Regions from separate parts of the Paraliobacillus zengyii genome, predicted to be linked through region 2. Evidence: riboswitches for the same ligand, from Rfam matches in the RefSeq annotation. Region 2 holds a riboswitch; the other holds the start of a gene.

Region 1 (3,433 bases), 1.5 Mb from region 2:
TGTTTTGTTGTAAAAACCATTGTAAATAAACTTGCGTGGCTCTGTATTCGGTAAATATAATGCATTTTTCGTCCGATTGTTTTATTAATTCCACCACTTTAATTGCTTTCGAGTGGTTTGGTAACTCTCCTAGTTTACCTAAAAACTCTTTGTATTCATTTGCATATATACCCGCATTATCATTCTCTAAGTTTTTCTTAATCGAAAGAAAGCAAGCTTCACGTGAAGAACATAATTCACGTAAATAAGTAATTGCTGAAAAATGCGGTGCTTCTATTGTGATTTTTTTTAATTGTTCATATGCTTGCATTTCTTCATCTGTAAATTCAATTTGAATCGTTTCCACTTTTCGTTTTGTCCAATCAATGCCAGTTTCTAGTCTAAGGTTACGCACCATTACTTTTTGAACAAGTTTTTTCAAGTGTATATCTTGATCAAGATTTTTAATGTTTTTACCGAATTTTTCTGCAAATGTTTGGTAATCTCCTAGAAAGCCAGGTTTTAATATGGAAACGAGATTAAAAATATCACTTAACTTATTTTGAATAGGAGTAGCAGTTAATAACAAACAATATTTTTTCTGTAGAGATCGAATAAATTGATAATTCTTTGTTTGATGATTCTTTAATTTATGTGCTTCATCTACTAAAACAAAGTCGTATTTTTGTTGTAGAATAATCTCTCGATGTGGATCTCTTTTTGCTGTATCTATTGAAGTAATTATAATGTTGTCTTGGTCCCATATTGGGCGTTTTCTAGTTGTTACAACTGGAATATAAAACTTTTGCGTTAATTCTAATGCCCATTGATTAACTAGCGATGCAGGGACGAGAATTAGTGCTTTTTTTACTAACCCACGCATCATATATTCTTTTAAGACTAATCCAGCTTCAATCGTTTTTCCTAAGCCTACTTCATCAGCTAAAATAGCTCTACCATTCATTTCTTCTACTACTTGCTCAGCACAAGATAATTGATGTGATAAAAAAGTAACATGTGGTAATAATCTAGGTGCTTGTAATCCAGAAAAGTCATGGGTTAAAGTTGTTAAAGTAGCTTGATAAGATAAATCGAACAATTCCCATGAGCTAAATGGACCGTCTGCATTTACTTTTTCTTCTAAACTCTCGATAAATTTCGGATCTCTTTTTAATTCAATTTCCACGAAAGTCCACCTTCCGAACTATTTTTGATTTTTTTCTGTTTTCATTCGCCATTAATCTAAAATCATGCTATAATTATGTTGATTTCAAGTAAAAAAACAATGTAAATTCTAGTATGTCCAAATTTAATAATTTTACAAGCGAATGAAGATAATAGGAGAGATCACTATAATGTGACGCCGAAGGAGCAAGTATGTAATACGAATCTCTCAGGCAAAAAAGACTTTTATCTGACGCAACTCTGGAGAATGTTTATCAATGAATAAACTACCCAAGAAGCAAGTCCATTGAAAAGATGGATGAATCTTTCTGGTACAAGGACAGGGAAATTATCATAAATATGATAATTTCACCTGTCTTTTTATTTGACTAATTTAAGTTTGAGAGGGGTTTTGAGTAAATGGAAGAATTGAAGAAAACACCATTATTCTCCGAGTATGAAAAATTCAATGCTAAAACAATTGATTTTGGTGGATGGGCATTACCAGTCTATTTTACTGGTATCAAAAATGAACATCATGTAACAAGAAATAAAGTCGGTTTGTTTGATGTATCACATATGGGAGAAATACTTGTAGAAGGAAAAGAAGCAGAAGCTTTCTTGCAAAAGATGCTTACAAATGATCTGTCAAATCTTAGCTCAAATCATGCGCAATACACAATTATGTGTTATCCAGATGGTGGAACTGTGGATGACCTAATTGTTTATCAGTTAGCTAATGAGAAGTATTTATTAGTAGTGAATGCTGCTAATATAATAAAAGATTTTAACTGGTTAATGAAACATAAAGTGGAGCAGGTAACGATCACGAATCAATCAGAAAAATTCGTTCAATTAGCTATACAAGGGCCAAAGGCTGAACAAGTGTTGCAAAAAGTAATTGATAAGAAATTAGCTAATATTAAGTTTTTTGAATTTTCACAAGATGTATCTTTTAATGGATTAGATGACAAAGCACTGATCGCGCGAACAGGTTACACGGGTGAAGATGGTTTTGAAATATATATTGCAGTGAATAGTGGTGTAGCACTATGGAAAACAATCATCGAGGCAGGTAAAGACGAAGGGATTCAACCGATTGGTCTTGGCGCAAGAGATACATTAAGGTTTGAGGCTAATTTAGCATTGTATGGTCAAGAACTGAGCTCAACTATTTCACCAATTGAAGCAGGACTAGGGTTTGCGGTTAAAACAAATAAAAAAAATGATTTTATAGGTAAAAAGTTATTACTACACCAAAAAAAAGAGGGTCCACAACGTAAATTGGTAGGGATAGAAATGGTCGGAAAAGGGATACCGCGTCATGGTTACTCAGTTATGAATCAAGAGGAAGAAATAGGATTTATTACGAGCGGAACACAATCACCAACTTTAAATAAAAATATTGGTTTAGCACTAATAGCAGCAGATTATGCAATAGAAGGAAGTCTCGTAAATGTACAAATTAGAAAAAAGCAAGTCCAAGCTAAAGTAATTGCTACACCGTTTTATAGAAGGGGATAAGGGGGAGAAAAAATGGAGTTTCGCTACTTACCAATGACACAAGAGGATAAAAAGGAAATGTTAGACACTGTTGGTGTATCTACTACAGATGAGCTATTTGAGGATATACCTAATGAATTACGTTTACAGAAAGAATTACAGTTAAAAAAGCCAGCAAATGAATCGCAATTAATGCAGGAGTTAACTGCTCTAGCAAAGAAAAATGTGAACACGAAGACACATACATCCTTTTTAGGTGCAGGTGTTTATGATCACTACATTCCATCAGTAGTTGATCATATAATCTCTAGATCAGAATTTTACACTGCTTACACACCTTATCAACCTGAAATTTCACAAGGCGAATTGCAGGCTATTTTTGAATTTCAAACGATGATCTGTGAATTAACTGGTATGGATGTAGCAAATTCCTCGATGTACGATGGACCAACTGCATTAGCGGAATCAACCAATCTTAGTGTTGCACAAACAAAGAGAAAAAAAGTACTTGTTTCTAAAACAGTCCATCCTGAATCTAGAGCAATAATTGAAACGTATGGAAAAGGTCAATGTATTGAAATTATAGAAATACCTGAAAAAGATGGATTAACTGATTTAGGTATGCTTGAGACGTTAGTAGATGAAACGGTAGCAAGTGTTGTTATTCAGTATCCAAACTTTTTTGGTCAAATAGAGCCACTAGCTACTATAAGACAAGTGATGAATAATAGTAAAGCTATGTTTGTCGTATCTAGTAATCCTTTAGCACTAGGGTATTTAACACCAC
Region 2 (3,433 bases):
CTTCTTTATCAATTCGTTGATACGTATGTGCACCAAAGTAATCACGTTGAGCCTGCAATAAATTGGCTGGTAACGTTTCTGTACGGTAACTATCATAATAAGCTAATGCACTAGCGAAGCCTGGTACAGGAATACCCCGTTCCATCGCAATAGAAAGAACTTTACGTAACGATGTTTGATAGTCCTCAACGATACCCTTGAAGTATGAATCTAATAATAGATTTGCTAAAGCAGGTTCACGATCATAAGCTTCTTTAATTTTTTGTAAGAACTGCGCTCTAATAATACAGCCACCACGGAAGATCATCGCTATATCACCATAACGTAAGTTCCAATCATTCTCATCTGATGCTGCACGCATTTGTGCGAAACCTTGCGCATATGAAACAATTTTACTCATATAAAGTGCTTTACGAATTGCTTCTACTAACTCATCCTTATCACCTTCATAAGGTGCATCCTGAGCTGAAGGGCCACTTAATATTTTGCTTGCTTTCACACGTTCATCTTTCATAGCAGAGATGAACCGAGCAAATACAGATTCTGTTATAACTGGTAATGGAACACCTAAGTCTAACGAACTCTGACTAGTCCATTTACCTGTACCTTTTTGACCTGCAGTATCAAGAATCATATCAACCATTGGCTTACCTGTTTCATCGTCTTTTTTCGTGAAAATATCTGCCGTTATTTCAATTAAATAACTGTCTAATTCCCCTTTATTCCATTCAGCGAACACCTTGTGTAATTGATCAGCATCATAACCAAGAATATTCTTCAGCATGAAGTACGCCTCACCGATTAATTGCATATCTCCATATTCAATACCATTATGTACCATTTTAACATAATGACCTGCTCCGTTTGGCCCAATATAAGTGACACAAGGTTCGCCGTCTACTTTAGCTGAAATAGCCTCTAAGATAGGAGAAACAAGATCATACGCTTCTTTTTGACCACCTGGCATAATAGAAGGTCCTTTAAGTGCACCCTCTTCTCCACCAGATACACCTGTACCAATAAAGTGAATACCTGATTGATCTAATTCTTTATTTCTTCTAATTGTATCTTTGAAGAAGGTATTTCCACCATCAATTAAGATATCACCTTTATCAAGAAGAGGTTTCAATGTTTCTATTGTTGCATCAGTAGCAGCACCTGCTTGAACCATAAGTAAGATCTTACGAGGCTTTTCTAATGAATCAACAAATTCTTCAATTGATTTTGCACCAAAGAAGTTTTTTCCTTCTGCTTCATTTTTCAAAAAGTCTTCTGTTTTTTGGAATGTTCTGTTATATACAGATAAAGAATATCCTCTACTCTCCACATTCATGGCAACATTTTTCCCCATTACAGCTAAACCGATTACTCCGAATTGTTGTTTTACCATAGTATTTTCGCTCCTTTTTTAATTAAAAATCCTCTTTCTATCATACGTTGAAATTCTTTACCTTGCAACTCTGCCGTACTAGTTATCTAAAGGATTATTTCACTCCCTCTATAAACTTATAACAAGCTAGCTTATCTTGCAATTGAATTTTTTGAAAAATTCTATTAATACATCAATTTAATTACAAAATAACTATGTGCATAACTTACTAATGGAATCAAAACCTTATTTAAAAAGCTACCAACTTGACAAATCAACGCTTTTGTAATAAAATATTTTCTAGAGCTTAGCCAAGCAATTTAAAATGAAGCAAGTTAAAATTATGGCATCTGCCAATGTTTTTTGAAAGTGTATGAAGGAACCATATACAATTAGCAAGACTTATTCACACTGGATCGACTTTGGAGTCGTAAGGATGTAGGAGAGGTAGGGCTTACATCGTTTAGGTTAGTAAAAACTTCCAGGTGGAGATACCGCGGCAATTTAATGAGATAAATAGAAATTAAATAAAATTTTTACTTGTGAAAATGGCAAGTTATTCTAGGGGTACCTTTCAACTGAAAGGTACCCCTTTCCAATTTCTTTAGATTATATTGACGACCACGTTCTAAACTGGTACGATCTGTTTATCTATTTATTTTATAATCGCAGTGATTATTATGGGTAACACTATAATAGGAGCAGCTTCTGGAGAGATCGTTTTTAAACGACGCCGAAGGATTCACAATCTCAGGCAACAGGACAGAAGAAACTAGACATAACCTTTATGTTTACTGTTATTATCACTGAGATTGGAGAAAGATTCCAATCTTTTTTAATTGGTTATAGAAATAACTCTAAATTATATAGTGAGGTGATTTGCATGAAAAAGCGTGCAGTAGTAAGTGTAATCGGGAAAGATCAAGTAGGAATCATTGCAAAAGTGACAAATGTATTAGCAGAAAACAAAATGAATGTACTAGATATAAGCCAAACAATCTTACAGGATTTTTTCACCATGATGATGCTAGTAGAAATTGAAAGTGGAGAAGATTTAGATGCACTACTTCAACAATTTAAAGAAATTGAAAAAGAATTAGGATTAACTATTAGCATACAGCTTGAAGACGTGTTTCAAGCAATGCATCGGATCTAAAGGAGTGTGACAATATAATGGCAATAGCTTTTACGGAAATCCAAGAAACAATTCGGATGGTACAAATGGAAAGTCTTGATATTAGAACCGTTACAATGGGGATTAGCCTGAGAGATTGTGCTGATTCAGACTTTGAAAAAGTAAAACAAAATGTATATGATAAGATCACTTCATATGCGGATCAACTAAAACCGATTGCAGAGCAAGTAGAAAAAGAATATGGTATTCCAATTATTAATAAGCGAATAGCTATTACACCTGTAGCTGAAATTTTAGGAAAAGCAACTGTTGATCAAGCAGTTGAATTAGCGCAAACGCTCGATAAAGCAGCCAAAAAATTGGGTGTCGATTTCATTGGTGGGTATTCTGCTTTAGTACATAAAGGCATTAGTAAAGGCGATCAGACACTGCTTGATGCACTTCCTAGAGCACTTAGTGTGACAGAACGTGTTTGTGCCTCCATATCCATCGCAACAACTCGAACAGGTATTAATATGGATGCTGTTAAACAAATGGGTACAATCATTAAAGAAACTGCTGAATTAACAAAAGACAATAGTAGTATCGGTTGTGCGAAGCTCGTTGTTTTCTGTAATCCAGTTGAAGATAATCCATTCATGGCTGGAGCATTTCATGGCGCCGGTGAAGGTGAAGCGGTATTAAGTGTAGGGGTAAGTGGTCCTGGCGTTGTTTTAAATGCATTGAAACGGTTTCCAAATGCTGATCTTGGTGAAGTTGCCGACATCATCAAAAAGACAGCATTTAAAATTACAAGAGCTGGTGAATTGTTAGGACGTGTTGTTGCCGAGCGACTAAATGTACCATTTGGTATTATGGATCTTTCATTAGCACCTACAAATGCTACAAACGATAGTGTAGCTGAAATTTTAGAAGAAATTGGTTTAGAA

The links. A riboswitch is a leader RNA that binds a small molecule or an ion and turns the genes downstream of it on or off. The one in region 2 is predicted to bind glycine.
Region 1: it holds a riboswitch for glycine, as region 2 does, so the genes downstream of both, gcvT (glycine cleavage system aminomethyltransferase GcvT) here and DM447_RS03435 (ACT domain-containing protein) in region 2, are expected to answer to the same signal.

Annotation. Positions count from the first base shown of each region.
Region 1 covers NZ_CP029797.1:2,200,215-2,203,647, reverse strand. The annotation lists gene DM447_RS11185 (DEAD/DEAH box helicase) at 1-1,165, opposite strand, end outside; glycine riboswitch at 1,308-1,399, shown strand; gene gcvT (glycine cleavage system aminomethyltransferase GcvT) at 1,564-2,667, shown strand; gene gcvPA (aminomethyl-transferring glycine dehydrogenase subunit GcvPA) at 2,680-3,433, shown strand, end outside.
Region 2 covers NZ_CP029797.1:689,690-693,122, reverse strand. The annotation lists gene gndA (NADP-dependent phosphogluconate dehydrogenase) at 1-1,390, opposite strand, end outside; glycine riboswitch at 2,068-2,145, shown strand; gene DM447_RS03435 (ACT domain-containing protein) at 2,253-2,525, shown strand; gene DM447_RS03430 (PFL family protein) at 2,543-3,433, shown strand, end outside.